Regions from separate parts of the Enterobacter sp. 4974935 genome, predicted to be linked through region 2. Evidence: predicted binding sites of a transcription regulator. Region 2 holds the regulator's gene; each other region holds the start of a gene.
What was found. The regulator CRP, encoded in region 2, controls carbon source genes, mostly activating them, when cyclic AMP is high. The targets are predictions, from matches to a motif close to ATGTGANNNNNNTCACAT.
Positions count from the first base shown of each region.

Region 1: bhsA (multiple stress resistance protein BhsA) is a predicted target of CRP. The motif match lies at 5,406-5,423, and genes of this name have one in related genera.
Region 3: garD (galactarate dehydratase) is a predicted target of CRP. The motif match lies at 5,582-5,599, and genes of this name have one in related genera.

Region 1 is NZ_JBZWGT010000003.1:2,619,784-2,630,392, forward strand. It holds gene AC4OVS_RS13880 (acyltransferase family protein) at 1-297, shown strand, start outside; gene mfd (transcription-repair coupling factor) at 443-3,889, shown strand; gene ldtC (L,D-transpeptidase LdtC) at 4,034-4,999, shown strand; gene bhsA (multiple stress resistance protein BhsA) at 5,076-5,333, opposite strand; gene comR (TetR family copper-responsive transcriptional repressor ComR) at 5,579-6,214, shown strand; gene AC4OVS_RS13905 (glycine zipper 2TM domain-containing protein) at 6,274-6,813, opposite strand; gene AC4OVS_RS13910 (NAD(P)/FAD-dependent oxidoreductase) at 7,008-8,312, opposite strand; gene ycfP (alpha/beta hydrolase YcfP) at 8,549-9,091, opposite strand; gene nagZ (beta-N-acetylhexosaminidase) at 9,123-10,148, opposite strand; gene thiK (thiamine kinase) at 10,160-10,609, opposite strand, start outside.
Region 2 is NZ_JBZWGT010000003.1:176,606-187,214, forward strand. It holds gene argD (bifunctional acetylornithine/succinyldiaminopimelate transaminase) at 1-438, shown strand, start outside; gene AC4OVS_RS01915 (YccS/YhfK family putative transporter) at 435-2,522, opposite strand; gene crp (cAMP-activated global transcriptional regulator CRP) at 2,580-3,212, opposite strand; gene AC4OVS_RS01925 (OsmC family protein) at 3,523-3,927, shown strand; gene AC4OVS_RS01930 (phosphoribulokinase) at 4,013-4,882, opposite strand; gene AC4OVS_RS01935 (YheU family protein) at 4,912-5,130, opposite strand; gene AC4OVS_RS01940 (hydrolase) at 5,127-6,149, opposite strand; gene mdcA (malonate decarboxylase subunit alpha) at 6,378-8,033, shown strand; gene AC4OVS_RS01950 (triphosphoribosyl-dephospho-CoA synthase) at 8,033-8,890, shown strand; gene mdcC (malonate decarboxylase acyl carrier protein) at 8,900-9,199, shown strand; gene AC4OVS_RS01960 (biotin-independent malonate decarboxylase subunit beta) at 9,192-10,025, shown strand; gene mdcE (biotin-independent malonate decarboxylase subunit gamma) at 10,025-10,609, shown strand, end outside.
Region 3 is NZ_JBZWGT010000003.1:380,774-391,382, forward strand. It holds gene agaE (PTS N-acetylgalactosamine transporter subunit IID) at 1-177, opposite strand, end outside; gene agaW (PTS N-acetylgalactosamine transporter subunit IIC) at 167-946, opposite strand; gene agaV (PTS N-acetylgalactosamine transporter subunit IIB) at 957-1,430, opposite strand; gene kbaZ (tagatose-bisphosphate aldolase subunit KbaZ) at 1,451-2,758, opposite strand; gene AC4OVS_RS03025 (DeoR family transcriptional regulator) at 2,998-3,801, shown strand; gene garD (galactarate dehydratase) at 3,909-5,480, opposite strand; gene garL (2-dehydro-3-deoxyglucarate aldolase) at 5,848-6,618, shown strand; gene garR (2-hydroxy-3-oxopropionate reductase) at 6,640-7,530, shown strand; gene garK (glycerate 2-kinase) at 7,587-8,732, shown strand; RNA gene rnpB (RNase P RNA component class A) at 8,765-9,141, shown strand; gene tdcA (transcriptional regulator TdcA) at 9,814-10,609, shown strand, end outside.

The DNA.
Region 1 (10,609 bases), 2.4 Mb from region 2:
CAGCGTTATGCCGTTCATCCCAATAATCTGCTGAACGTCATCGGTTCAAACACCATCGCGATTTATACCACTCACCGCATTTTAATTGAGGCGTTTAGCCTGCTCCTGATTCGCGAAATGAATGCGGCGTACTGGCCGATCTGGGCGGAGTTAACGCTGATTCTGGTCTATCCGTTCGTCAGCCTGCTCGTCTGCACGCTGGTTGGACTGGGCGCACGTAAGCTCTCGACCGCCCTCTTTGGCGACCTTTTCTTCTCCCCTCCCGCGCGTCTTACGCCACAGCTCGCCAGCCGCTAACCTACCCTGCCCCCATCCGGGGGCACTTTTCCTCTTGTGCGGTTACGATTTGCTTATGCATAACGATCGAGGATAATAAAGACATTGCGTATCAGTGATATGCCCCAATACTGTTGGTATATCCCCAAGAGACCCTGACATAGCCATGCCTGAACACTATCGTTTTTCCTTGCCTGTAAAAGCAGGTGACCAACGCCAGCTGGGCGAACTGACAGGCGCGGCCTGCGCCACGCTGGTGGCGGAAATTGCCGAGCGCCATCCGGGGCCGGTGGTGCTGGTTGCCCCGGACATGCAAAACGCCCTGCGCCTGCACGACGAAATTCGTCAGTTCACCGACAGTCTGGTATTCAGCCTGGCCGACTGGGAAACGCTTCCCTACGACAGTTTCTCTCCGCACCAGGAGATCATCTCCTCACGCCTGTCGACGCTGTATCAGCTCCCCACCATGCAGCGCGGCGTGCTGATTGTGCCGGTGAATACCCTGATGCAGCGCGTCTGTCCGCACAGCTATTTGCACGGCCATGCGCTGGTGATGAAAAAAGGCCAGCGCCTGTCGCGCGATGCCCTGCGCGTGCAGCTTGACGGAGCCGGTTACCGTCATGTCGATCAGGTGATGGAGCACGGCGAATACGCGACGCGCGGTGCGCTGCTGGATCTCTATCCGATGGGCAGCGACCAGCCGTATCGTCTGGATTTCTTCGATGATGAGATCGACAGCCTGCGCGTGTTCGATGCCGACACCCAGCGCACGCTGGAGGAAGTGGACTCCATTAATCTGCTGCCCGCCCATGAGTTCCCGACGGATAAAACCGCCATCGAACTGTTCCGCAGCCAGTGGCGCGACAGGTTCGACGTGAAACGTGATGCCGAACATATCTACCAGCAGGTCAGCAAAGGCACCCTTCCGGCCGGGATCGAGTACTGGCAGCCCCTGTTCTTTAACGAACCGCTGCCGGCGCTGTTCAGCTACTTCCCGGCCAATACGCTGATTGTTAACACCGGGGATATCGACGCCAGCGCCAGCCGCTTTGAAAGCGAAACGCGCGCCCGCTTTGAAAACCGGGGCGTTGACCCGATGCGTCCGCTGCTGCCGCCGGAAATGTTGTGGCTGCGTACCGACGAGCTCAACGCCGAGCTAAAACGCTGGCCGCGTATGCAGCTCAAAACCGATTCGCTTGCCGATAAGGCGGCGAACACCAATCTCGCGTTCCGGACGCTGCCCGATCTGGCCGTCCAGGCGCAGCAGAAATCCCCGCTCGATAACCTGCGCAAGTTTCTTGATTCCTTCACCGGGCCAGTGGTGTTCTCCGTTGAGAGTGAGGGTCGTCGTGAAGCGCTGGGCGAACTACTAGGACGGATCAAAGTTGCGCCGAAGCGCATTCATCGCCTGAGCGAAGCGACCGGAAATGGTCGTTACCTGATGATCGGCTCCGCCGAGCACGGATTTATTGATACGCTCAATAACCTGGCCTTGATTTGTGAAAGCGACCTGCTGGGCGAGCGCGTGGCGCGCCGTCGTCAGGACAGCCGTCGCACCATCAACCCGGACACCCTGATCCGCAACCTGGCCGAACTGCACCCCGGTCAGCCGATCGTTCACCTGGAACACGGTGTGGGTCGCTATCAGGGAATGACCACCCTCGAAGCAGGCGGCATCAAAGGTGAATACCTGATGCTGACCTACGCGAACGACGCCAAACTGTACGTGCCAGTGTCGTCCCTGCACCTTATCAGCCGCTACGCCGGTGGCGCGGAAGATAACGCGCCGCTGCATAAGCTGGGCGGCGACGCCTGGTCACGCGCGCGGCAGAAGGCGGCGGAAAAAGTGCGCGACGTGGCCGCCGAGCTGCTGGACATTTACGCCCAGCGTGCGGCCAAAGAGGGTTATGCGTTTAAGCATGATAAAGAGCAGTACCAGCTGTTCTGCGACAGCTTCCCGTTTGAAACTACGCCGGATCAGGCTCAGGCCATAAATGCCGTGCTGAGCGACATGTGCCAGCCGCTGGCAATGGATCGCTTAGTCTGCGGCGACGTGGGCTTCGGTAAAACCGAGGTAGCAATGCGTGCCGCTTTCCTGGCGGTGGAAAACAACAAGCAGGTGGCGGTGCTGGTGCCGACTACCCTCCTCGCCCAGCAGCACTTCGACAACTTCCGCGACCGCTTCGCCAACTGGCCGGTACGCATTGAGATGCTGTCGCGTTTCCGCAGCGCCAAAGAGCAGACACAAATCCTGGAACAGGCAAGCGAAGGCAAAATTGACATTCTGATCGGCACCCACAAGCTGCTGCAAAGCGACGTGAAGTGGAAAGATCTGGGGCTGCTGATCGTCGATGAAGAGCACCGCTTTGGGGTGCGCCACAAAGAGCGCATCAAAGCGATGCGCGCCGACGTCGACATTCTGACCCTGACCGCCACGCCGATCCCGCGCACCCTGAATATGGCGATGAGCGGCATGCGCGATCTGTCGATTATTGCCACCCCGCCGGCGCGCCGTCTGGCGGTGAAAACCTTTGTTCGCGAGTACGACAATCTGGTGGTTCGCGAGGCGATCCTGCGTGAAGTGCTGCGCGGCGGCCAGGTATATTACCTGTATAACGACGTTGAAAACATTCAGAAAGCCGCCGACAGGCTGGCAGAGCTGGTGCCGGAAGCGCGCATCGCCATTGGTCACGGCCAGATGCGCGAGCGCGAGCTGGAGCGGGTGATGAACGACTTCCACCATCAGCGTTTCAACGTGCTGGTATGTACCACCATCATTGAGACCGGGATCGACATTCCGACGGCGAACACCATCATCATCGAACGCGCGGATCACTTCGGCCTGGCCCAGCTGCATCAGCTGCGCGGGCGCGTCGGGCGTTCGCACCATCAGGCCTACGCGTGGCTGCTGACGCCGCATCCGAAGGCGATGACCACCGACGCGCAAAAGCGTCTGGAAGCTATCGCCTCGCTGGAAGATCTGGGTGCTGGTTTTGCGCTGGCGACGCACGACCTGGAGATCCGCGGCGCCGGTGAGTTGTTGGGTGAAGACCAGAGCGGCTCCATGGAAACCATCGGTTTCTCTCTGTATATGGAGCTGCTGGAAAATGCCGTCGACGCGCTTAAAGCCGGACGTGAACCGTCTCTGGAAGATCTCACCAGCCAGCAGACCGAAGTGGAACTGCGCATGCCTTCCCTGTTGCCGGATGATTTTATTCCTGACGTGAATACCCGTCTGTCGTTCTACAAACGCATTGCCAGCGCGAAAAGCGAAGGCGAGCTGGAAGAGATTAAAGTCGAACTGATTGACCGTTTTGGGATATTGCCCGATGCGGCGCGCAACCTGCTGGATATTGCCCGCCTGCGTCAGCAGGCGCAAAAGCTGGGCATTCGTAAGCTTGAAGGCAACGAGAAAGGCGGCGTAATTGAGTTTGCCGAGAAGAACCACGTCGATCCGATGTGGCTGATTGGCCTTCTGCAAAAACAGCCGCAGCATTTCCGTCTTGATGGCCCGACGCGTCTGAAATTTACTCAGGATCTGACGGAACGTAAAATCCGCATGGACTGGGTGCGTAACTTTATGCGTCAGTTGGAAGAGAACGCCATCGCATAACGGTTTCCCCCGCCAGCGCCCGGCTGGTGGGGGACAATTTACAAACTCTTTGCACTTCGCCCGATCTTCCCGACCATACATTCGCCATAATTATCATTAACGCCTTATAAAACAATAACCTTATCATTTGTATGGATTATGATAATGATGATTTCTTCGCGTTTTACCCGCTGGTTAACTCTGGTTGCGCTGGCCGCGACGGTTGCCGTCGCGCTCCCTGCTCGCGCCAATACCTGGCCTCTTCCGCCCGTCGGCAGCAACGTCGTAGGTGAAAACCGCTTTCACGTGGTTGAAAACGATGGCGGTTCGCTGGAAGCGATTGCTAAAAAATATAACGTCGGGTTCCTGGCGCTGTTGCAGGCCAACCCGGGCGTAGATCCCTATGTGCCCCGGGCGGGCAGCGTACTGACGATTCCGCTGCAAACCATCCTGCCGGACGCGCCGCGTCAGGGCATTGTAATTAACCTCGCCGAACTGCGTCTGTATTACTACCCGCCGGGCAAGAACGAAGTTACCGTTTACCCTATCGGTATTGGTCAACTGGGGGGCGATACGCTGACCCCTACCATGGTCACCACCGTCTCTGATAAGCGCGCTAATCCAACCTGGACCCCGACGGCAAACATTCGCGCCCGTTATAAAGCTCAAGGTATCGACCTGCCTGCCGTGGTGCCTGCTGGCCCGGATAACCCGATGGGGCACCATGCAATTCGCCTGGCGGCCTACGGTGGGGTTTATCTTCTGCACGGAACGAATGCGGATTTTGGTATCGGGATGCGCGTCAGCTCCGGCTGCATTCGCCTGCGCGATGACGACATCAAAACGCTCTACCGCGTGATCGCCCCTGGCACGAAAGTGAATATCATCAATACGCCGATTAAAGTGTCTGAAGAGCCGGGTGGCGTCCGTCTGGTTGAGATCCACCAGCCGCTATCGAAAAACATTAATGACGATCCGCAGACGCTGCCGATTAATCTGAATGCCTCGATGGTGAGCTTTAAAACGAATGCAAACACCGATGGCGCAGTGATGGAGCGGGCGATGGAAGCGCGCTCGGGGATGCCAACCGATGTCACGCGGCATCATGAGGTTGCTCAGCAGTCAATGTAGAACGGTAATAACGACAAACGCCCTGCATTAGCAGGGCGTTTTTTTTGCAGTGGCATAACGGAGGGTTGCGTTACGCTTATTTGTAGATAACTGCGGTACCGTGCAGGGTGTTAGGACCGGTCACAGAGGTGATGCGGAATGATTTCGCACCCATTTCGTCAGCTTTTTGTGCCAGCTGATCTTCCAGAGAGCCGAGGTTAGTCCCGGCAGTGGCAGAGATGGTACCGACTTTCTGCTGGTCTGCTGGAGTGGATTGCACTTCAACAGCAGCGAAGCTTGCGAAAGAGAGTGAACTCAGAACGGCGGCAGCGATGAGGGTTTTAACGTTTTTCATGATTTTATACCTTTGGGCAGATGATGTAGTGGTCGTTAGTTATTTAGTTAACGATCGATAGGTAAATGATAGATGTGATCCAGGTCACACGTCAACCCATTTTTATAATGGTCGTTAAATTAATTTCATTTTCCTTATATTTCATAAAGATAAAATTAAATTATTTTTAAGAAATCACCGCTGGTCGTCGCAGACGTTTATTTTTATAATGACTATTCAACAAAACAACAGAGGACCAACGGCACATGACAACCGATGTCACGCGTTGCGCAAAGAAAAGCCGTGGCCGACCAAAAGTGTTCGACAGGGATGCGGCGCTCGATAAGGCCATGACGCTCTTCTGGCAGCATGGGTATGAAGCCACGTCGCTCTCCGACCTGGTGGAAGCAACGGGCGCGAAAGCCCCTACCCTGTACGCAGAGTTCACCAACAAAGAAGGCTTATTCCGGGCCGTTCTGGACAGATACATCTCGCGCTTCGCGGCAAAACACGAAGCCCAGCTATTCTGTGAAGAAAAAACGGTTGAGCAGGCATTGCAGGATTATTTCTGCGCAGTCGCAACCTGCTTTACCAGTAAAGACACGCCCGCGGGCTGTTTTATGATCAACACCTCCGCGACCCTCGCGGCATCGTCGAAAGAGATTGCCAACACGGTCAAATCGCGCCATGCGATGCAGGAGGAGACGCTCAGCACGTTTCTGGCTCAACGCCAGCAGCGCGGTGAAATTCCGGCGCATTGCCGTCCGCAGGAGCTGGCCCAGTATCTGAGCTGTATTCTACAGGGGATGTCCATCAGCGCCCGTGAAGGCGCGACGCTGGAAAAACTGCAGGGGATTACGCAAACAACGCTGCGCCTGTGGCCTGAACTTCTTAAACTCTGACGCAAAAAAAAGCTCCTCAGCCTGAGCGCATGAGGAGCTAAGTTCAGAGAACATCTTTTTTACACTTTGTTATTCAGTATCAGCTGACCATTGCTGTCGAGAGGGATCTGCGTACCAGGATCTTTATCCATGCGGATTTTGCCCTGCTGATCGCCAATTTTGTAGGTTACGTCGTAGCCCAACATTTTTTCAGACTTGTCATACACGGTTTTACAGCGCTGCTGCGTTGTGGTGTAGGTATCATTTTCCTGCATCGCGCCCTGCACCTGGTTACCGGCATAACCGCCACCCAGCGCACCAACTACCGTCGCGACATCCTTACCACGGCCACCACCAAACTGATGACCAATCACCCCACCAGCAACCGCGCCCAGCACGGAGCCAGCGATACGGTTTTCATCCTGAACCGGACGACGATGGGTGACAGAAACATTACGGCACTCCTGACGAGGCGTCTTGACCGTCTCTTTGATCGGTGTAGCGGTAACCACCTGCGCATACTGCGGGCCACGATCAAGTACGTTCAGACTGGCAACGGCAGCCACACCTAACGCAGCTGCGACGCCAATCCCTATACCCGCCAACATTGATTTATTCACGGGACTTCCTCCTTTGTTGCAATTGGTAGCAATTTTGCAGCACAATAAACGCTTCGCCAATAAGATAAAGGATCAAAAAACCGGGGGATGAGCTGGGATAGCGTCTGTTTAAGAGAACTCTTAAGCGTCAGGAGCGAAATGCACAGCATGATGTGCTAAGAATTCCCTCCGGAGAGCCCGGAGGGAGGGAGAAATTAGTGCAGCTTCAGGCGTGGGCGGATAACGCGGTTGATGCGGCCGACCAGCATCATCAGGCCGGTTTTGAAGTAGCCGTGCAGCGCAATCTGGTGCATACGGTACAGAGAAATGTACACGAAGCGGGCGATGCGCCCTTCCACCATCATAGAGCCGCGCATCAGGTTGCCCATCAGGCTGCCCACGGTGGAAAAGTTTGAGAGCGATACCAGAGAGCCGTGGTCTTTGTAGACATAGGCTTTCATCGGTTTGCCTTTCATCTGCGCCAGGATGTTATGCAGCACGAGGCTTGCCATCTGGTGCGCGGCCTGAGCGCGAGGAGGCACAAACCCGCCTTCCGGACGCGCGCAGGAGGCACAGTCGCCGATAGCGAAGATGTCCGGATCGCGCGTGGTTTGCAGCGTCGGCTCTGTCACCAGCTGGTTAATGCGGTTTGTCTCCAGCCCACCGATATCTTTCATGAAATCAGGCGCTTTGATCCCCGCAGCCCAGACCATCAGGTCGGCCTGGATGTATTCGCCGTCTTTGGTATGCAGTCCGCCCTCATCCGCGCTGGTCACCATGGTCTGGGTCAGCACGCGCACGCCCAGTTTGGTCAGCTCGTTGTGCGCCGCTCCGGAAATACGCGGCGGCAGCGCAGGCAGAATACGTTCACCTGCTTCCACCAGCGTCACATTCAGCGCTTCATTAGTCAGCCCTTTGTAGCCATAGCTGTGCAGCTGTTTGACCGCATTGTGCAACTCCGCCGATAATTCAACGCCCGTTGCGCCACCGCCCACGATAGCAATGTTAACCTTGCCGTTAGCACCCATGTTGTTGGTGTACTTCAGGAACAGGTTAAGCATCTCCTGATGGAAACGACGCGCCTGATGCGGGTTATCCAGGAAGATGCAGTGCTCTTTTACGCCTGGGGTGTTGAAATCATTGGACGTACTGCCCAGGGCCATCACCAGCGTGTCATATGCCAGCTTGCGCTCAGGAACCAGCAGCTCGCCTTTATCATCACGCAGCTCAGCCAGCGTGATGGTTTTGTTTTCACGGTTGATGTCCACCACCGAACCCAGCTGGAACTGGAAGTGGTGGTTACGCGCATGTGCCAGATAGCTGAGCGCATCCACGCCCTCATCCAGCGACCCGGTCGCCACTTCGTGCAGTAACGGCTTCCACAGATGGCTGTGGTTACGATCCACCAGCGTGATTTTGGCTTTCTTACCGCGACCCAGTTTCTTACCCAGCTGCGTCGCCAGCTCCAGCCCGCCAGCACCACCGCCGACAATCACTATCTTTTTCAATGGCGTAGTCAACGTGACCCCCTCAAATTATTAACCAATTGTTAATTAAAAGTTATATAAATAACCCTTAATTAACAACAGGTTACTGCGCTGAAACCATTCAGATTCATTGAGAATAGCACGTCAGGCGCATTGGTCATACCAAAATTGATATGCATCAAGTTTTGATGGTTTAAAAGTAGACAACTCTGACAAAAAAGAGGCCCGGCACGCTTTCACGTACCGGGCCTTTGTCAGGTTCAGGGAGTTCAGCCCAGCGTTTTAAAGGCCTTAATACGCTGCAAGTGCGGGGAAATATTTTTGAACTTGTGGGTCTGCTCTTCGTCCCAGACAATTTCGTAGTAATGATGCAGAAGTTCGGCAGCGCGGGAGCTGTCCAGCGCTTCATCGTTGCGGGAGAGGATCGCCAGACACCGGTCGCGGTTCTTTTCGCGGAAATTGCTCACGCATTTTGTTGCGATATCGGCGTACTCTTCCGGACGGTCAATCTTGCCTTCCATGTTTTCGTTTGGAAACAGGTTAGGATTAAAAATGACCTGACGGATATCGCACAAAAAACCGATGCGCTCTGCCCAGTATCCCCCCAACCCCACGCCGCAGATCAGCGGACGATCGTCGATATTGAGCTGCAACATTTTGTCCACTTCTTTAAGCAGATGCTGCATGTCATGTTTCGGATGACGCGTGCTGTAACTGATCAGCCGGACATCCGGATCGATAAACTGCAATTGCAGCACTTTCTCATGATTACCAGGACTGTTTGAGTCAAAACCGTGTAAATAAATGATCATCGTCTCACCACGCTACGCCTTCCGGGATGAATTAAAGGGCTGCTTTATGTGCCTGCCAGCGCTCGTTCAGGGCTTCAAGCCGGGCGTTTACCGATTTCCAGCGCGCCGAGTCCATCAGCTCCTGACGACTAAATGAACCTTTATGATACAATTGTGTAACACGTTCAGCATTGATCGGCGACAGGTTATCCAGCACGCTCACCGCCCCTTTACGATTATTGCAGACGAGGATCATATCGCAACCTGCATCCAGCGAAGCCTGCCCACGTTCGGCATAGCTTCCCATGATCGCCGCCCCTTCCATGGATAAATCGTCAGAGAAAATAACGCCATTGAAGCCCAACTCCTGACGCAGCACGGTTTTAAGCCAGTGCGGAGAGCCGCTGGCCGGACGCGGATCAACGTCACTGTAGATGACGTGCGCAGGCATAATAGCGTCCAGCTTGTTATCGGTAATCAGCGAGCGGAAAACAGACATATCTTTAGCGCGAATGTCTGCTTCCGGGCGCGGATCGCGCGGGGTTTCTTTATGGGAATCCGCCGTCACCGCCCCGTGGCCAGGGAAATGTTTGCCGGTGGTTTTCATGCCCGCATCGTGCATACCGTCAATGAAGCGCGTCGCCATTGCCAGCGCGATACGTGGATCGTCATGATACGAACGCTCACCTATTGCCGCACTAATGTGTCCTACGTCCAGCACCGGGGCGAAGCTGATATCGATATCCATGGCGATCATCTCGCTGGCCATCAGCCAGCCTGCTTCCTGCGCCAGTTGACCGCCCTCTTCAGCACCCAGCAGCGCAGCAAAAGATTGTGCGGCGGGTAAACGCGTAAACCCTTCGCGGAAACGCTGCACGCGTCCACCTTCCTGGTCGACGGCCACCACCAAGCGATTGCGTGACGCCGCGCGGATCTGGCGAACCAGCTCGCGCAACTGCGCCGGATCGTGATAATTGCGGGTGAAAAGAATCAGCCCCCCTACCAGCGGGTGCGCCAGAATTTCGCGCTCTTCCGCATCCAGCTCAAACCCTTCAACATCCAACATTACTGGACCCACACCAACCTCTCTTATCCTTTCGTTTGTAACTGACGCCAGGCATCATTTGCCAGCGCAATAAATTGTTCGTCATCTGTCTGCTGAAGGCGCATTTCAAACCATCCCGCCATCAGCATCAGCACCCACGGACGCCAGCGCGCGACCTGCCGCGCAAGGGTGAGTACATTTATGTTGGCGTTTCGGGCATAGGCGGTTATCAGCTGCACGCGCGAAGCCTCATCAGGCATCCAGACCGCAGCGAGTTCAAGCGCCACGTCACCGTCCCCGGCATATTCCCAGTCGATAAGTTTCTCGCCCGCCGTGGTATGAACGATATTCCCCGCATGGACATCCATATGCAGCGGCGCCAGACGTAACGCCTTCGGCTCTCCCGCTTTACGCAGCCGCTTAAGCTGCGCCAGCCAGAAGGGCGTGCGTCGTCCAGGCGCAGCCTGCTGCCAATAGCTATCCAGTAATGGAAG
Region 2 (10,609 bases):
CCGGTCAGCGCGGTGCTCACCACCCAGGATATCGCTTCCGCATTTCATGTGGGCTCACACGGCTCCACTTACGGCGGTAATCCGCTGGCGTGCGCCGTGGCGGGAGCGGCGTTCGACATCATTAATACGCCGGACGTCCTGAATGGCGTGAATGCGAAACGCGCCCTTTTTGTGAAACATCTTCAGCAGATTGACGAACAGTTTGATGTCTTCAGTGAAATCCGCGGGATGGGGTTACTGATCGGCGCCGAGCTGAAGCCTCAGTACAAAGGCCGCGCGCGCGATTTCCTGCACGCCGCCGCGCACGAAGGCGTCATGGTGCTCAACGCCGGGCCGGACGTGATGCGCTTTGCGCCGTCGCTGGTGGTGGAAGACAAAGACATCGAAGACGGGTTAACCCGTTTTTCCGCGGCGGTGGCGAAGATCGTCAGAGGCTAATACGCGGTTCGTTTTAACCGGCGCGTTAACCAAATCCCGTGATGCGGACGCTGACGCCATGCCACCGACGAAATGGTGTGCATGGTGTTGAGATGCCCGAGAACGCGCTGTAAATGCTGCTCAAGGGTGCTCATCGGCCCGTGGGTCAGCGTCTCCGGCGCTTCCAGAATGTTCGAATCCCCTGACTCCCCCGGCGCGTCGTACTCCAGACGCTGCTGACAGCGCTGGAGGGCAATTTCACACGACTGCAAATAGCGCTGCGCCAGATCCGGCGTCAGCATGGTGTGCTCGCGCGCCAGCGTGGTCATGGCATTGATGTGTTCGACGATAAACTGGCTGTGCGTGACCCACAGCTTCATGTCTGCCAGATAGTGCGAGTTGAAGCCCGGCTCCTGCATGGCCTGGTTAAGGGAGTTGAACAGGGCATTATGCGCCTGGTTGACCTTCATGCGCTCGTAGGCCAGTGGAGACGGCTGCGGGTCGTCGCTCAGGATCAGGCGAATGGCCTGCTGATCCGCCTCCAGCGCGTCGTGGGCGTTTTGCCTCAGTAATCCACTTTGCCACTGCGGCCACAGCCAGACCATGCCGCCAAAGGCGATCAGGCAGCCAATCAGGGTATCGACCAGGCGGGCAATAATTAACTGATCGGCGTTGAGCGTAAGCAACTGCAGGGTGTACACCGCCGTTACCGTAAAGCCCACCGTCGCCCAGCCGTAGTTTTTACGGATGATCAGATAACTCACCATCGTAATCGCCAGCATGCCGACCAGCGTATACCCTTCCGGCACGTGGAAGTGCAACGTTACGCCCGCGATAATCAGCCCCGCCATCGTGCCGCCCGCCCGATGCAGAATGCGCACCCGCGTGGCACCATAGCCGTTCTGGGTGACAAACAGCACGGTCATTAAGATCCAGTAGGGTTTCGGCAGGTGCAGGGCCATTCCCATCAGGCTGGCGATGCTGAGCATGACGCTAATTCTTGCGGCGTTGCGCAGGGCGGAAGACTTCAGCGACAGGTAGCTTTTGAGCGCAGGCAGCAACGGCAGTCGTTTTTGCTTATCGGCCATCAGGTCCCGGGCATAAAGCGGGCGCTGGGTGCGCAACACCCGGGCGATGCGGCTGAAATGCCAGGCGGCAAACTGCCCGACCGGGTTATCCGCGTGCTGACGCGCAATCTTTTCCAGCGCGCCGAGCTGTTTGTCCATGTTAAAGCGCGTCGGATAGCGGTGATAGAGGATATCCTCAGCCAGCACCCGCAGGCGCGCCGCGACGGTCTGCGCGTTCCAGCGGATCACCGCTTCCGCATGGCTGCGCTCCACCAGCTTTTGCACCTCTTCCGGATTATGAAGGCTGACGGAAATATGCTCCTGCAAATCCAGCCCGACCTGGAAGGTACGCAGCAGCCGCTTATATTCATGATTTTTGTTGGCGGCAAGCATGTGCAACTGCTGATAGCACTGGCTGATCAGATCCACCACTTTTTGCTGGCGTGCCAGCAGCGGCGGCAGGGATTTTTCCGGGTCGGTATGTTGCGTGAGCAGGGTGTATTTTGCTTCGCAGTATTCAGCAAGCTGCACGTAGAGCAGGCTCAGGGATTCGCGAAGCGGCTGTTCCCGCCACAACCAGAACCAGAACCAGTTAAACAGCCCGTACCACAGCGTGCCGAGGGCGTAGATCAGCAATGGCTCCCACACCGGCATATTGCCCGCAAGGCTTAAGGTGAAGATGGCGGCAATCAGCGACGCGGGAAGCAGGCGGGCGTGCAGCGAGCTGATTTCAGCGGTTACGCCAAGCGTCATCGCCAGCACGGTCAGGATCAGCGGCAGAGGAATGTCGCGGGCCAGTAAGAGTTGCACGGCAAGGCTACAGCCGGCAAACAGGCAGCCGCCAATAATCAGGCGTTTGAAAAAGCGTTTATGCGGGGTGTCCAGACCGGCAATGTTGCAGCAGGCGGGCACGAGGGAAAACAGCAGGCCTTGCTGAAGATGTCCGAGGATCAGGCCCACGGCCACGGGAAGACACAACACCAGCGTTTGTCGCAGTGCGTAGTTAACTTCCGGGTGATAGATCAGCCTGCGCCACATAAGGAGTAGAGACAAAAACGGCGTGCCACCCTGCGGCGGCACGCCGTCTGACCGGAATTAACGGGTCCCGTAAACCACGATGGTTTTACCGTGGGCGGAGATCAGGTTTTGATCTTCCAACATCTTCAGGATACGGCCCACTGTTTCACGGGAGCAGCCGACGATCTGACCGATTTCCTGGCGGGTAATTTTAATTTGCATACCGTCAGGGTGGGTCATGGCGTCTGGCTGTTTCGCCAGGTTCAACAGCGTCTGCGCGATACGACCGGTCACGTCCAGGAAGGCGAGGTTACCCACCTTCTCAGAGGTCACTTGCAGACGGCGTGCCATCTGGGAAGAAAGACGCATCAGGATGTCAGGGTTGACCTGAATCAGCTGACGGAATTTCTTGTAAGAAATTTCAGCCACTTCACATGCTGTTTTTGCACGAACCCAGGCGCTACGTTCCTGGCCTTCTTCAAACAGGCCCAGTTCACCGATAAAATCGCCCTGGTTCAGATAAGAAAGGATCATCTCTTTCCCTTCTTCATCTTTGATCAGCACGGCCACCGAGCCTTTAACGATGTAATACAACGTTTCCGCTTTTTCACCCTGGTGAATCAGCGTGCTCTTTGATGGGTACTTATGAATGTGGCAATGAGACAAGAACCATTCGAGAGTCGGGTCTGTTTGCGGTTTGCCAAGCACCATGCGCTGTTATCCTCTGTTATAAGCTGTCACCAGAGTCATAAGATGCATCCGGACTCTGGGGTTGCAATCGAATTCTTACCCATACCTGGGAAGTCGGCTGTCGTAACGTTTCGCAGCCAGTAAAGTTTGATGTCCTCTGCATACATGTGTAACGTCAATGTATTACTGTAGCATCCAGAGTGTTTTAGCATAGCTTTCGCCGCGTGTCTCCTGGTGTCTCGCTTCAGCATGACGCAGGTCGCCTTCCGTTGCGAGAAATGTAACGTACACGTAATCTGTCATAAAAAATGCAACGTTGGAGTGAGTGAATATGCAAGCGCGTGTGAAATGGGTTGAAGGGTTAACGTTCCTGGGCGAGTCTGCTTCCGGGCACCAGGTTTTGATGGATGGCAACTCCGGCGATAAAGCTCCCAGCCCGATGGAAATGGTGCTGATGGCGGCTGGTGGATGCAGCGCGATCGACGTAGTGTCGATCCTGCAAAAAGGCCGTCATGACGTGACCGATTGTGAAGTGAAGCTGACGTCAGAACGTCGCGAAGAGGCGCCACGTCTGTTCACGCATATTAATCTGCACTTTATCGTCACCGGCAAAGAACTGAAGGATGCGGCGGTCTCGCGTGCGGTTGACCTGTCTGCGGAGAAATATTGCTCTGTGGCATTAATGCTGGAGAAAGCGGTAAACATCACCCATTCGTATGAAGTGATCGAGGCTTAATTTTTGGCGGGTGGCGCTTCGCTTACCCGCCCTACAAAAGCACGCCCGTAGGCCCGGTAAGCGCAGCGCCACCGGGCAAAACAACTCACGCGATTTGCTTTCCTTCCATCAGCCGCTGCACCAGCGGCGTCATGATCAGCTCCATCGCCAGCCCCATTTTTCCGCCCGGTACCACTAACGTATTCATGTGCGAAATAAACGAACCTTGTAGCATCGCCAGCAGCCAGGGGTAATCAATGCCTTCCAGGTTGCGGAAGTGGATCACCACAAAGCTCTCGTCCAGGGAAGGGATGCTTTTTGCGGCGAACGGGTTGGAGGTGTCCACGGTGGGGACGCGCTGGAAGTTAATGTGGGTTCGGGAGAACTGCGGCGTCAGGAAGTTGATGTAATCTTCCATGGAGCGCACCACCGAATCCATTACCGCCTCTCGCGAATGGCCGCGCTCGCTCATGTCACGCGTCAGCTTCTGGATCCACTCAAGGTTAACAATCGGCACCACCCCCACCAGCAAATCCACATGGCGCGCCACGTCGTGCTGAGGCGTCACCACGCCGCCGTGCAATCCTTCGTAAAACAGCACGTCAGTCGGTTCCGGCAGCGGCTGCCAGGGCGTGAACGTGCCGGGGACCTGGTTCCAGGGCACGGCTTCATCGTAGGTGTGGAGATACTTGCGGGACTGCCCGGTGCCGCTCTGCCCGTATTCACGGAAGGTTTGCTCCAGCAGGCCGAAGTCATTGGCCTCCGGGCCAAAATAGCTGATGTGTTTACCCAGATCGCGCGCCTTGCGGATGGCCATATCCATCTCCGGGCGCGTGTAGCGGTGAAAGCTGTCGCCCTCTACCTCTGCCGCCCGTAAGTTAAGCTGGGCGAAAATCTTGCGGAAGGCGAGGCTGGTGGTAGTGGTTCCCGCCCCACTCGAACCCGTAACGGCAATAACCGGATGTCTGGCAGACATAGCAACTCCCTGACTGGAAAAGTGTAAGATCAGCCATGAAACGCGTTGCGGGGCATGATATTCACCGTCTCATGCAGTTCGGACCATACCAGCACCACGTCGCCGCTTTTAAGCTGGCGCTTCACATCGCTGACCTTTTGTTCAAGCGAACGTTCATGTTCACCATAATCGGTGCCTTCGCGCAAGACAAAGCTTTCAATCAGATTATCGAGCGTGTCGGGAGAGAGATCCTGCCAGGGAATAATCATTTTTTACCGTCCAGATAAGCCGTTAACCAGTCGGGTATACGCGTCTCAAGCCACATTTTTGGCCGACGCAGCGTGCCGCCAACAAAGCCCACGTGCCCGCCGAACTCGGTGAGCTGATACTCCACGTTATCCGGCAGATAGTCAGGGGCGGGGATCGAGTGATGATCCATAAACGGATCGTCTTTGGCGTGGATAATCAGCGTGGGTTTCGTGATTTGATTCAGTAAAGGCATGGCGCTGCACTGACGGTAATAGTCAATCGCATCGGCAAAGCCGTGAATTTTCGAGGTGATCAAATCATCAAACTCGCGCAGGCGCTTCACGCGTTTGAGCTGTTGCAGCGTCACAGGCAGCGTATCCGGATAGGCCTTAAGTTTACGCGCGGCGTTGGCTTTCAGCAGGTTGAGCAGGTAGCGCTGATAGACCCGCGAAAACCCTTTTTCCATATGATAACTGCACTGCTCCAGCATAAAGGGCGCAGAGACAATCACTGCCGCATCCAGCGGTACGGCGTCGCTCTCCTTCGCCAGCAGGCAGGCCAGCATATTCCCGCCCAGCGAATACCCCACCGCTGCCGTTGGTGCTTCGCCGAAATTGTCTCTTAGCCAGCGCAGGAACCAGGAGCCGTCCTCGGTTTCACCCGAGTGATAAATGCGTTTCTGACGGTTAGGCTCGCCGCTGCATCCGCGAAAATGCATCACCACCCCAAGCCAGCCGCGGGCTTTCGCCGCCTCAATGAGACCGTGTGCGTAAGGGCTGTGCAGGCTGCCTTCCAGGCCGTGAAACACCACCAGACGGGGTTTATGTCTGGCCTGATCCGGATCTTCGCTCCAGGCGAGATCCAAAAAGTCACCGTCCGGCAGGTCAATGCGCTGCCAGTGGGGGTTGAACTGCACCTTGCGGCGGATCAGGCGCGGCAGCATGGTTTGCAGGTGAGGGTTAGCCACACCGCGCATGGGCACGAACTCTGCGCTCTCTTCGGCTGCAATGTCGAAGTCTGAGGGAATGATTTGGGTCATAAGGGCGATGCTGATTCTTGTCAGAAATTAACTATACCTTCCGAATTGTACCCCGTTTAGCCCGTTTTTCCGAAACATGAACTGATCCCGATCACATTTCTTTACCTTGATTATTACTCTCAGGCTAATGATTACGTCCTACGCTTAATTGATGCCTTTCTCACCAGAGCGCACACTTTACTCAACGTTAAGCAAATCAGAATGATGTGCTGAATCAGGAGGTTAATAATGTTATCTGGGCAAACACCCACCCGGCAATGGAACACCCGACGCAGCGAGAAAGCGCGTCGTCTGGCGTCCGTACCGGTGCAGGGCAAGGTACTGCCAACCGGCGATCTTGTCGCCATGCTGGAAAAACTGATCGCACCAGGCGACAAAGTCGTTCTGGAAGGCAACAACCAGAAGCAGGCGGATTTCCTTTCCCGTTCACTGGCCGAAGTGAACCCGCAAATCGTGCACGATCTGCATATGATCATGCCGAGCGTGGGCCGCAGCGAACATCTGGACATCTTTGAGAAAGGCATCGCCCGCAAGCTCGACTTCTCCTTCTCCGGTACGCAAAGCCTGCGCATTTCGCAGCTTCTGGAAGATGGTCAGCTCGAAATCGGGGCGATTCACACCTACATCGAACTCTACTCACGTTTATACGTCGACCTTTCGCCAAACGTGGCGCTGATTGCCGGTTTTAAAGCGGACCGTAAAGGTAACCTCTACACCGGGGCGAGTACCGAAGATACCCCGGCGCTGGTGGAAGCCGCCGCGTTCCACGACGGCATCGTCATCGCACAGGTGAACGAGCTGGTGGACGACGAGTGCGACCTGCCGCGCGTCGATATTCCGGGCTCGTGGATCGATTACGTGGTGGTGGCGGACAAGCCGTTCTTTATTGAGCCGCTCTTCACCCGCGACCCGCGCCTGATTAAACAGGAACACATCCTGATGGCGATGATGGCGATTAAAGGCATCTACGCTGAACACCAGGTGCAGTCCCTGAACCACGGGATTGGCTTTAATACCGCAGCGATCGAACTGCTGCTGCCAACCTACGGCGAACAGCTCGGACTCAAAGGCAAAATCTGTAAACACTGGACTTTGAACCCGCATCCAACGCTGATCCCGGCCATCGAAAGCGGCTGGGTGGAGAGCGTCCACTGCTTCGGCGGCGAGCTGGGGATGGAAGAGTACATCCGCGCCCGTCCGGACGTGTTCTTTACCGGTGCTGACGGCTCCATGCGCTCTAACCGCGCCTTCTGTCAGCTGGCTGGTCAGTACGCGGTCGACATGTTTATCGGTTCCACGCTACAGGTTGATGGTTACGCTAACTCCTCAACCGTGACCCGCGGCCGTCTCTCCGGCTTCGGCGGCGCACCAAACATGGGCCACGATCCGCACGGTCGTCGCCACGCCACACCGGCCTGGCTGAACATGATCACCGAGCCTGACCCGATGCAGCGCGGTAAAAAGCTGGTTGTGCAGATGGTGGAAACCTTCCAGGCGGGCGTGAAGCCAACCTTCGTGGAGAAACTCGACGCCGTAGACGTGGCGAAAGCCTCCGGCATGCCGCTGGCGCCGGTTATGATTTACGGCGATGACGTCACCCACGTGCTGACGGAAGAGGGGATTGCTTACCTCTACCGGGCAAAAGATCTGGAAGAGCGTCGCGCCATGGTCGCCGCCGTGGCGGGTATCACCGATATCGGTCTGGGCGTTGACGCCAAACGCGTGGCGGAACTGCGCCAGAGCGGCAAGGTTGTGTATCCGGAAGATATGGGCATTCGTCGTACCGATGCCACCCGCTCTCTGCTGGCTGCGGGCAGCGTGGCTGACCTCGTTGAGTGGTCCGGCGGCCTGTATAACCCACCTGCGAAATTCCGGAGCTGGTAATGAAACTTCTGCCCCAGATCCAGGTTGAAGGCGGTGCCGAATGGCTGGCGCGAACCGCCACGCAGTGTCTGATTGACGAAGCACGTTTAAGCCCGAAGCCCGGTCTGGTGGACAGCCGGGGGAACGGCGCGCATCACGATTTATCGCTTGCGCTGATGGAGCGCTCCGCTCACAGCCTGACCCCCACGTTTCAGGCGCTGGCGCAACAGAGCTGGCAGCGTCCGGCGGATATTGCCCTCAGGCAAACCGTTGGCCGCCTGGGTCGTGAAGGCGAACGGCAGATGATGGCCGCTACCGACGGCGTGAACACACACCGTGGCGCGATCTGGGCGCTGGGATTGCTGGTGAGCGCGGTGGCGATGCTGGGCGGCGATGCCCGGGCGCAAACCGTCGCGAACACCGCCGCTCAGCTGGCGAAACTGCCGGATGACGCGGCGCCGAAAGTATTCAGCAAGGGGTTACGCGTCACGCACCGCTACCGTGTACCGGGCGCGCGTGAAGAGGCTCAGCAGGCGTTTCCGCACATCATGCAGCGCGCGCTGCCGCAGCTTCACCTCAGCCGTCTCAACGGCAGCAGCGAAACGCAGGCCAGACTCGACGCGCTGATGGCGATCATGACCTCGCTCACCGACACCTGCGTGCTGTCGCGCGCCGGCATGGAGGGGCTGGATGCCATGCAGAACGGCGCCCGTGCGGTGCTGAACGCGGGAGGATGCGCAACACTTGCGGGGCAGCAGGCGCTGGCGCGGTTAGACCGTCAGATGCTGACGCTTAACGCCTCGCCGGGCGGAGCCGCAGACCTGCTTGCCGCCACGCTGTTTCTTGACCGCGTCGAAACGCCCTATTCAAAGCATTAAGAGGATGTTATGGAAAAAATCACATTGACCGTGCCCGCCAGCCGCGAAGTAAGCGGCAGGGCGCTGGCAGGGGTAGTCGGTTCCGGGGATATGGAGGTGCTTTTCACCGCCGAACCGGGCCAGACCTTAACCATTGATATCACCACCTCCGTCGACAACAGCCGTGGGCGCTGGGAGGCGTTGTTCAATCGCCTGCAAACCGTCAGCAGCCTGCCCGCAGGTAAGCTGACCATCCACGACTTCGGCGCGACGCCGGGCGTGGCACGCATTCGTATCGAACAGGTTTTTGAAGGGGTGAACCATGCGTGATGACAGCAGCTTTATCGAATTAAAAGCGCGCCAGCGTGCGCAGGCGCTGCTCGACGACGGCAGCTACCGCGAACTGCTGGATCCGTTTGAAGGCATTATCTCTCCGTGGCTTGGGCCACAGGGGATTGTTCCTCAGGCCGATGACGGCATGGTAGTCGCGAAAGGGACCATCAACGGCCAGCCTGCAGTGGTGGTGGCGATTGAAGGCACCTTCCAGGGCGGCAGCATGGGCGAAGTGTCCGGTGCCAAAATGGCGGCGGCGCTGGAGCTGGCGGCGGAAGATAACCGCAACGGCATTCCGACTCAGGCGGTACTGTGCCTCGAAACCGGCGGCGTACGTTTGCAGGAAGCCAACCTTGGCCTGGCGGCGATTGCCGATATCCACGCCGCGATCGTTGACCTGCGTCGCTATACCCCGGTTGTCGGGATTGTCGCCGGGACCGTGGGCTGCTTCGGCGGGATGTCTATCGCCGCGGCGCTGTGCAGCTACCTGATTGTGACCCGCGAAGCGCGTCTTGGCCTCAACGGCCCGCAGGTTATTGAGCAGGAAGCGGGCATTGAAGAGTATGACTCCCGCGACCGTCCGTTTATCTGGAGCATGACCGGCGGCGAAGTGCGCTATGAAAGTGGGCTGGTGGACGCGCTGGTGGGCGACGGCGTGAACGCGGTGAAAGCCGCGATGAACGAGGCCATCGCCAAAGGCGTACCGGCGAAACATCGCACCGATAACTACGACGATTACCTGAACCGTCTGACGAATTTCGACACCCGCAAACAGGCCGATGCCGAACAGATTAAAGCGCTTTTTGCCCGGGAGGTGAAATGATGACTAACTCAATTAGCCGTGGCGAACTCTGGCTGGAAACTCTGGCCCCGAACGCGAAACGTCTGGAGGGGTTATGCCCGTCCGTGCAGGCGGCAGACGGCGAGCTGAACGGTGAAACGGTGCGCTTTGTCGCCGTGGTGCCGGACGCCAACAACCACTTCCCGCGCGCGGCGCAGGGTGAAGTCGGCCTGCTGGAAGGATGGACGCTGGCAAAAGTGGTCAGCGAAACCGTCGCCGCTGACGCCGATAAAGCCGTGAAGCGCCCGATTGTGGCGGTGATCGATGTCCCAAGCCAGGCCTATGGCCGTCGCGAAGAGGCGTTTGGTATCCACCAGGCGCTGGCCGGCGCCGCTGCCGCCTATGCCAATGCGCGGCTGGCGGGGCATCCGGTGATTGGTCTTATCGTCGGTAAGGCCATGTCCGGCGCGTTTCTGGCGCACGGCTACCAGGCCAACCGCCTGATTGCCTTCAACGATAAAGGCGTGCTGATCCATGCCATGGGCAAAGAGTCTGCGGCGCGCATTACGCTGCGTACCGTGGAGGCGCTGGAAAAACTGGCGGCAACCATTCCGCCAATGGCGTAC
Region 3 (10,609 bases), 200 kb from region 2:
TCGCTCGTAGTTGAACGAGGCCTGTAGCAGCATGGAACGCCAGGCGACACGGTTAATATCCTTTTTCGTTAGCTCAGCGCCAATACTCTGGTCTTCGTAGACGTTTTCATTCACGCCGGTCAGCAGCGTCTCTTCACTTTCAGACACGCCCGGCAGGGTGGTTGGATTAGATGCCATCTTCAAATTCCTCTTTCTGGGCCGCAGGCGCCGTCGGTTCAGGCGATTTGCGCAGCAGGTCGATCAGCGCCATCGCCAGCGCAGCCGCGGCAATCGCCAGCACCGGCAGTTTCAGCCAGGCCGCGGCGACAAAGCCGATAATGAAGTAAGGGATGTAGACGTTTTTCATCATGATCTTCAGCAGCACGGCGAAGCCGATCGCTGGCATGATGCCGCCCGCGACGCCCAGACCGTCGATCAGACGTTCCGGCAGGACATCAATGGCGGTTTTCGCGTGTTCAGCCCCGAAGTAGATGGGCAGAAACGCACACAGGAAGTAGAAGACGCCGAGCGCCAGCAGTGCCAGATAGTTGACCCGTTCAATACCACGGGTGTCTGCGTTAGCCGCCATGCGATCGCAGCGGGACATCACGCCGGACATCACCGAGAAGAGGAAAGTGATCCCCATCTGAACCGCCACGGCAAACGGCACGGCGACTCCAACCGCGACATCCGGTTTCACGCCTGTGGTAATGGCAAATGTGGTGCCAACGATGGTGCCGATAATCACGTTTGGCGGCTGCGCGCCCGCCAGCGGCGCGAGACCCATCCAGACCAGTTCTAACGTACCGCCGGTCAGAATTCCGGTGTGCAGATCGCCCAGAATCAGGCCAACCAGTGGCCCGAGCACCACCGGACGGTGCATGTGTGTTAAGCCGTTAAACATATCCAGGCCCGCGATAAAGGCGAGAAGCCCCAGCGCGAAAGCCTGCAACAGACTGATTTCCATTGTGAATCCCTCAGAGCAGTTTAAAGAGATCCAAAGCAGTCTCTGTTGGAACGCCCTGAACGAAGCATTCCACTCCGGCCGCCTTCAGGCCGTTAAACGCGGCGATATCGTTCGCGTCTACAGATACCGTTTTGGCAATTTGCTGTTTGCCACTGGCATAATGCATATTTCCGACGTTGATACGGGTGATAGGCACGCCGCCCTCGACCAGCGTTAAAAAATCAGCCGGTGTTTTACAGACCAGCAGAATTTTCTGCCGATCGGCGGCGCGATGAATGTTGTCGATCACTTTTTGCAGGGACCAGAAACGCACGGCGATGCCTTCCGCAAGCACCATCTCCATCAGGTTTTGCTGAACCGGATCGTCTGCAACCTCGTCATTTGCCACCAGCACCAGGTTCGCCCCCGCAAACCCCACCCACTGTACGCCCACCTGACCGTGGATCAGGCGTTCATCAATGCGGCATAAGACAATGTTTGGCATAGCGTTTTCCTCTTTTTTAATTATGCGTGTTGAGTCGTTACGCCTTCGCAGGCGGTATGGTACTGCTGGAGTATGTCCTGAATGTGGTCGAGAATGAGCTCCCGTGGTATGGACCTGAGAGCACCCTCGCGAACTTTGCTGTACTGCAACGGTAGATACTGGCTGATCAGCGGCAGTGGGATCGGTTCATCCGCCAGGTTGCGTACCAGTCGCTCAAAAGCCTCGTCAATCTGGCTGTCTGGCCAGTAATAGCGCACGCGGTCGGAATAGCTGTAACCGCGGGCCAGGCGACGGGCATTGCCGTCGCCGTGATAGTGGCTTTGCCAGTATTCCGGGCGATCGAGCATCACGTTTTCCAGGACGTGACGCAGTCCTGAGCAGGCTTTTGCCGGTAAAAGCTCTTCTTCAATTGCAGCCAGGGAGAACAGCGCTTCGCGCAGCGCGAAGGTTAGCGCAGGGCCGACTTTCAGAATGGCGAAGTGATCTTTCACCAACTGGCGCAGCGCCTGCGGCGTCTGGTAATCGGTAGAGTGTGCTTCAAATACGAGCGTGTCGTAGGCTTCAACCATCTTGCTCAGTGCGACGGCTTTATGCGGTTGATAGTCACAAACGTGCGCATGGTCGAACTCAACGCCAGGCTGAACCACCAGGCCAATAATGCGCGGCCAGATGTCGCTTAACCCTTCCTTCTCGAATGCGTGGCGGTGTGCCTCAAGCGTGGCACGTGCCGCCTCTGGTGTGGTGACCTCAAGCTCGGTCAGCGTTTCGTGTGCCCCACCGGGAACCGGAACTTCCGTGCCGATAACGTAGACCAGATCCGCTACGCCAAATTGCTCGAGACAGGTGGTTTCGGCAATTTTAGCCAGCCGAGCGGCACGCCCGGCAACGATTGCATCGGTTAAAGGAACCGGATCGTCTTCGCAGGACATGCTGCAATCGAGGTGAATTTTTTTAAATCCGGCCGCCACGTAGCTTCTGATCAGATCGTCGGCGTTCGCCATCGCCTGCAAAGCTGGCAGGTTTTGCCAGCGGTTTGGACCTAAATGATCGCCGCCAAGGATCAGCTGTGAGGTGGGGAAACCGAGGGATCCCGCCAGATTGCAGACAAACCCATAAAAATCGGCGGGCGTCATACCGGTATAGCCGCCAAACTGATCCACCTGGTTTGAGGTGGCTTCAATCAGCAGAGGCGTCTGTTGTGAATGGGCGTAACGAATTGCAGCTTCAAGTACCAATGGATGTGCGGAACAGACGGCGTAAATCCCGTTTGTATTCCCCCGTTTATGTTGTTCCACCATTTCTGTCAGATGTTTCACTTTCCTCTCCATTTCGGATGGTGTTGGTATTCATCTTTCGTTTTGTTTCATTTGATACTGCATTATGGTGGGGTAAAAATAAAACGAAAGATAATAGTTTTCCGATCTGTTTCACAAAAGAAACATAATGAAAGGTTTCAGCGGCGGTTAAGCTTGCGTCTGCTCACCATACAGGGCTTGCATTCCCTCAAAAGAAAGGCGTTAATAAGCAAAACGAAATGAAACGAAAGTTTATTTACTAAGGAGCTCGTATGAGCAGCACCGATTCATCCGCAGAGAAGCGCATCACCGGCACCAGTGAAAGGCGAGAGCAGATCATTCAGCGGTTGCGGGCGCAGGGAAGCGTGCAGGTTAACGATCTTTCTCTTTTATACGGCGTGTCGACGGTGACGATCCGTAACGATCTGGCCTTTCTGGAAAAGCAGGGGATTGCCGTTCGCGCTTACGGCGGCGCGCTGATTTGCGAAGGTAATGCCCCCGGCGTGGAGCCGTCCGTTGAGGACAAAAGTTCCCTTAATACGGCTGTGAAGCGCAGCATCGCGCAGGCGGCGGCTGAACTGGTGAAGCCGGGTCACCGCATTATTCTGGACTCCGGCACCACGACCTTTGAAATTGCTCGCATGCTGCGCCAGCACACCGATGTTATTGCCATGACCAACGGGATGAACGTGGCAAACGCGCTGCTGGAAGCGGAGGGCGTAGAGCTGCTGATGACCGGCGGGCACTTGCGCCGTCAGTCGCAGTCCTTCTATGGTGACCAGGCGGAGCAGTCCTTACAGAATTACCATTTTGACCTGCTGTTCCTGGGCGTCGATGCCATCGATCTCGATCGGGGGGTGAGTACGCACAACGAGGATGAAGCCCGTCTGAACCGGAAAATGTGCGAGGTGGCGGAGCGTATTATCGTTGTCACTGATTCCAGCAAGTTTAACCGTTCAAGCCTGCATAAAATCATTGATACTCAGCGGATCGACATGATTATCGTTGATGAAGGTATTCCGGCGGAAAGCCTGGAAGGGTTACGCAAAAGCGGGATCGATGTGGTGCTGGTCTAAAGAGGCTTTTCCCCTCACCCTAACCCTCTCCCCATAGGGGAGAGGGGACTGCTCGGTGCGGTTTTTTTACCCTCTCCCCGGTGGGGAGAGGACAGGGTGAGGGGCCATCACGTCACCGGCGCCGGGTTAAACACCGCCAGCGAGTTATGCAATCCCCATTGATCGGAGAAGGTTTTCTTCCGCCCGCTTGCCACATCCAGAATGAAGTGGAACAGCTTCCAGCCCACCTCTTCAATACTCTCTTCCCCGGTGGCGATGGTGCCCGCGTTGATATCCATTAAGTCATACCAGCGGTTTGCCAGCTCGGTGCGGGTCGCCATTTTGATCACCGGTACCGCCATCAGGCCGTACGGCGTGCCGCGTCCGGTGGTAAAGACCTGTACCGTAATGCCGGATGCTACCTGCTGGGTGCCGCACACGAAATCACTGGCAGGCGTTGCCGCGTAGATCAGACCGCGTTTGGTTGGTCGCTGGCCAGGTGAGAGCACTTCCACAATCGCGCTCTGGCCGGATTTGGCAATCGACCCGAGGGCCTTTTCCACCACGTTCGCCAGGCCGCCTTTCTTGTTACCCGGAGACGGGTTGGCGCTGCGGTCGGTTTTGCCCATGTCGAGATAGTTATCGTACCAGGCCATCTCCTCCAGCAGGCGTTTGCCCACCTCTTCGTTGACGGCGCGCGGCGTGAGCAGGTGGATAGCATCACGCACTTCGGTGACTTCGGAGAACATCACCGTGGCGCCGCAGCGCACGAACAGATCGGAGGCATAACCTACCGCCGGGTTAGCGGTGACGCCGGAAAACGCATCGCTGCCGCCACACTGTGTCCCAACCACCAGTTCAGAGGCCGGGCAGGTTTCACGCTGGCGTTTGTTCAGCTTCTCCAGATGGCGCTCTGCCACCTGTAAAATGTCGTCGACCATCGATCTGAAGCCGACATGGTGTTCATCCTGAAGACGCACAATACTGGCCTCGTCAACCGGAATGGCTTTCACATCCTCAGTACCCTGCAACAGGCGTTCTGGCTGCAATTTTTCACAGCCGAGGCCAATCACCATCACCTCGCCGCCAAAGTTTGGGTTAAGGGCGATATTGTGGATCGTGCGGATCGGCACGACCGCTGCGGGCGCGTTGATCGCCACGCCGCAGCCGTACAGGTGGTTAAGCCCCACCACGCCGTCAACGTTGGGGTATTTCGGCAGCAGATCGCGCTCAATAATTTTCACCACGTAATCCACGACACCCGCCACGCAATGCACGCTGGTGGTGATGCCAAGCAGGTTTTTGGTTCCCACGCTGCCATCCGCGTTGCGGTAACCTTCGAAGGTATAACCCTCCAGCGGAGGTAACGGCTCAGGGACGCGGGTAGCCAGCGGCAACGTCTCCAGCGGCGGGGCGGTGGGCAGCTCAACCAGCGACTCCTCAATCCAGCTACCCTGCGGGATAGCGCGCACCGCATAGCCGATGACTTCGCCGTAGCGCACGATTTCGCCCTGCGCCGGGATATCGACCAGTGCGACTTTATGCCCCTGCGGAATGTGCTCAATCAGCTCCAGCCCGTCCGGAAAGCGGGTACCCGCTTTTAAGCCATTGTCGTTGACAATAATCGCCACGTTATCGGTATCGTGCACTTTTATATAGAACGCCGTCGGCGCCGCCTGTCGAATTTCAATATCGGCCATTGTTCACTCATCTCCAGCAAAATATCTGATACTAAATATAGCCAGATGGTTAATCGTTTCTTATTGAGGAAATAAAGAATGTCAGGAGAGGAAAAGTGAGAATGTGATCGCGATCGCTCCCGAAACACTAATCGTTGATTCTGTGCATCAGCGCCCACTGCATTGGGCATATGCTCAAAATAGCGTGCTAACCCCGTTGGATAATTGAGCATTGAGACAATGTGCTGCCGGGTGGTGACGATTATACTGAATGACGATTTTATAAAGCCAAAATTCAGTCAGGAAAATAAATATAACGCTGACGCTGAGTCGGAATAAATAAGAAAAGCTACTGGCTAAAACTGCGGAATTAAAAAAGGTATACGTAATGAGTAACGACATCTTCCCGAATAAATTTAAAGCGGCCCTTGCGGCGCATCAGATTCAGATTGGCTGCTGGTCTGCGCTGGCCAACCCCATCAGCACCGAAGCGCTGGGCCTGGCCGGATTCGACTGGCTGGTGCTGGACGGCGAACATGCGCCAAACGATATCAACACGTTTATTCCGCAGCTGATGGCGCTGAAAGGCAGCCACAGCGCGCCGGTGGTGCGTGTACCTACCAACGAGCCGGTGATCATCAAGCGTCTGCTGGATATCGGCTTCTACAACTTCCTGATCCCGTTTGTTGAAACGGAAGAAGAAGCGGTGCTGGCCGTAGCTGCCACCCGCTATCCGCCGGAAGGGATCCGCGGCGTGTCTGTCTCGCACCGCGCCAACATGTTTGGCACCGTGCCGGACTATTTCGCCCAGTCCAACAAGAACATCACCATTCTGGTTCAGATCGAGAGCCAGCAGGGGGTCGATAACGTCGACGCCATTGCCGCGACCGAAGGTGTCGACGGTATTTTCGTCGGCCCGAGCGATCTGGCGGCCGCCTTTGGTCATCTGGGCAACGCCAGCCACCCGGACGTGCAGCGGGCAATCCAGCACATTTTTGCCCGTGCCAAAGCGCACGGTAAACCGTGCGGCATTCTGGCGCCGGTGGAAGCTGATGCCCGCCGCTACCTGGAGTGGGGCGCAACGTTTGTCGCCGTCGGCAGCGACCTCGGCGTATTCCGCGCCGCCACGCAGAAATTAGCAGACGCTTTTAAAAAATAACCATCATTGAGGAAACAGATTATGACGCTGAAAGTGGGTTTTATTGGCCTGGGTATCATGGGCAAACCAATGAGCAAAAACCTCATCAAAGCAGGTTACTCACTGGTGGTTTTAGATCGTAATTCAGACGCGGTGGCAGAAGTGATTGCGGCTGGCGCAGAAACGGCGACAACTGCAAAAGCGATCGCCGAGCAGTGCGATGTCATTATCACCATGCTGCCAAACTCCCCGCACGTGAAAGAGGTGGCGCTGGGTGAGAACGGCATTATCGACGGCGCGAAGCCGGGTCTGGTGGTGATCGACATGAGTTCTATCGCGCCGCTGGCGAGCCGCGAAATCAGTGAGGCGCTGAAAGCGAAAGGCGTGGAGATGCTGGATGCGCCGGTCAGCGGCGGCGAACCGAAAGCCATCGACGGTACTCTGTCGGTGATGGTGGGGGGCGATAAAGCCGTGTTCGACAAATACTACGACCTGATGAAAGCCATGGCTGGCTCCGTGGTGCATACCGGTGAAATTGGCGCAGGCAACGTCACCAAGCTGGCAAACCAGGTGATTGTGGCGTTGAACATCGCGGCCATGTCCGAAGCACTGACGCTGGCCACCAAAGCGGGCGTTAATCCGGATCTGGTCTATCAGGCCATTCGCGGTGGTCTTGCGGGCAGCACCGTGCTGGATGCCAAGGCACCGATGGTGATGGATCGTAACTTCAAGCCGGGCTTCCGCATCGATCTGCACATTAAAGATCTGGCGAATGCGCTGGATACCTCCCACGGCGTGGGCGCGCAGTTGCCGCTGACTGCCGCCGTCATGGAGATGATGCAGGCGCTGCGTGCGGACGGTCTGGGCACCGCCGATCACAGCGCGTTAGCGTGCTATTACGAAAAGCTGGCGAAGGTTGAAATTGCTCGCTAATGACGTCCCGCCCGGTGGCGTTACGCTTACCGGGCCTACGGCTCAGGCATACAACTATGAAAATCGTAATCGCGCCAGACTCTTATAAAGAAAGCCTGTCTGCCACTGAGGTGGCGCAGGCGATAGAAAAAGGATTTCGGGAAATTTTCCCCGACGCTCATTACGTGTCTGTTCCCGTTGCTGACGGCGGAGAAGGTACGGTTGAAGCGATGATCGCCGCGACGCAGGGCACCTGGCAGCAGGCTGTCGTCACCGGCCCGTTAGGGGAAAAGGTGAAGGCCAGCTGGGGGATCTCGGGCGACGGTACCACCGCGTTTATCGAGATGGCCGCCGCCAGCGGCCTGGTACTTGTTCCTCCCGCGCAGCGTAACCCGCTGGTCACGACGTCGCGCGGGACGGGGGAGCTGATCCTCCGCGCGCTGGATAAAGGCGCGCGCAACATCATTATCGGTATCGGCGGGAGCGCAACCAACGATGGGGGCGCGGGTATGATGCAGGCGCTGGGCGCGAGGTTTACGGATGCGAACGGGACGGAGATCGGCTACGGCGGCGGCAGCCTGATGGCGCTGAACCGTATTGATATTTCGGTTCTTGATCCGCGTCTTCAGGGGTGCGCAATCCGCGTCGCCTGTGACGTGACGAATCCGCTGGTCGGTGAAAGCGGCGCGTCGCGTATTTTTGGCCCGCAAAAAGGCGCCACGGAGGAGATGATCCTCGAACTCGACGCCAGTCTTAGCCACTACGCCAACGTGATCAAAGAATCCCTGCGCATTGATGTCAACCGGGTTCCGGGGGCTGGAGCGGCGGGCGGCATGGGCGCGGCACTGATGGCCTTTTTGGGCGCTGAGCTGAAAAGCGGCATTGAGATTGTCACTCAGGCGCTCAATCTTGAAGAACATATTCACGACTGCACGTGGGTGCTGACGGGAGAAGGGCGCATCGACAGCCAGAGCATTAATGGCAAAGTGCCCGTCGGCGTGGCGAGCGTCGCCAAAAAATACCATAAGCCGGTGATAGGGATTGCCGGAAGTCTGACGCAGGATGTGGGTGTGGTGCATCAGTACGGCATCGACGCGGTGTTCAGCGTATTGACCCGCATCGGTTCACTGGAAGAGGCGTTCCAGGGAGCGTACGACAACATTTACCGCGCCTCGCGCAATATCGCGGCCACATTGCAGGTAGGCATGCGTAGCCAGGGGTGACAGCGGCGCGCAAACCCTCTATACTGCGCGCCGAAGCTGACCAGACAGTCGCCGCTTCGTCGTCGTCCCTTTCGGGGGAGACGGGCGGAGGGGAGGAAAGTCCGGGCTCCACAGGGCAGGGTGCCAGGTAACGCCTGGGGGGGAAACCCACGACCAGTGCAACAGAGAGCAAACCGCCGATGGCCCGCGTAAGCGGGATCAGGTAAGGGTGAAAGGGTGCGGTAAGAGCGCACCGCGCGGCTGGTAACAGTCCGTGGCACGGTAAACTCCACCCGGAGCAAGGCCAAATAGGGGTTCACATGGTACGGCCCGTACTGAACCCGGGTAGGCTGCTTGAGCCAGTGAGCGATTGCTGGCCTAGATGAATGACTGTCCACGACAGAACCCGGCTTATCGGTCAGCTTCAACTTCTTACGAAACCCCGCTTCGGCGGGGTTTTTGTTTTCTGAAGGTTGCAGGCCGGGTCAGCGAAGCGCCAAACGACATCAATTCTCAGTTTTGCGACGCTAAGCACATTTCACTGTTTTACCGACTATGCGTTCCTTTCATCTGCTGCGCATGATCGTAATCACAAAATTTAACGCTATAAAATTAGAAAATTTTAGTGTTGAGCAGATGTTGTGAATGTTGACTCAGTGATGCTGAATGTTATTCATTTGATAATTTAATATTGAATCTAAAAACATTCTTCTGGTGAATGTGTGATATATCCCACTCTTTAACCGGAAGCTGAGAAAATATTCCTGATAAAGTTGATAAACCACAAAAATGTTTTAAAAAAATAATGATGGTTTATTAACCTTTAATTGCCTGAAAGATAGTCTTTATTAATATTGTTAAGGCAAAAAAATTCATGCTGGTTATTGCCATAAAATAAATTTATTACCGCGGATTTTGTTGATCAATATCAGCGTAATTGCGTATTTTTAGCTATCTAACTGTTTGAATAATAAGATTATAAATCGATTTTAAATGTGGTTGTAAAAAGGGCATCCTGGCAAATTGTGAGTAACAGCACATACCCCCTGAAACAATATTGGGTAGAATCCGCTGCGTCATAGGGAAATAAGCGCAGAATATTATGAATACTATTATTCTACCGAAAACACAGCACCTCGTGGTATTTCAGGAAGTCATCAAAAGTGGCTCTATAGGTTCTGCTGCAAGACAACTGGGGCTGACGCAACCTGCCGTCAGCAAAATCATCAGCGACATCGAATCTTACTTTGGGGTGGAAGTGATGGTGCGTAAAAACACCGGCGTAAAACTCACTGCCGCCGGTCAGGTGCTGCTGTCCTACGCTGAGTCGATCACCCGCGAAATGAAAAACATGGTGAGCGAGATCAACAGCCTCAGTTTCAGTACCGTCATGGACGTCTCCTTCGGCTATCCGTCGCTGATTGGTTTCACCTTCCTGTCCGGGATGATCAAAAAATTCAAGGAAGTGTTTCCGAAGGCGCGCGTCTCAATGTATGAAGCGCAGCTCTCTTCATTCCTGCCCGCCATTCGCGATGGCCGGCTGGATTTCGCCATCGGCACGCTGAGCGACGGGATGTTGCTCCAGGATCTTCACGTTGAGCCACTCTTTGAATCTGAGTTTGTGCTGGTGGCGAGTAAATCACGAACGTGCACCGGCCCGACCAGACTGGCATCGCTCACGCACGAGCAGTGGGTGATGCCGCAAACCGATATGGGCTACTACAACGAACTCCTGACCACCCTGCAAGATAACCACATCAGCATTGAAAACATCGTCCAGACCGATTCCGTCGTCACCATCTATAACCTTGTTCTCAATGCCGATTACCTGACGGTGATCCCCCGTGACATGATTGCGCCATTCGGCTCGGACCAGTTTATTGTCCTGCCGGTGGAAG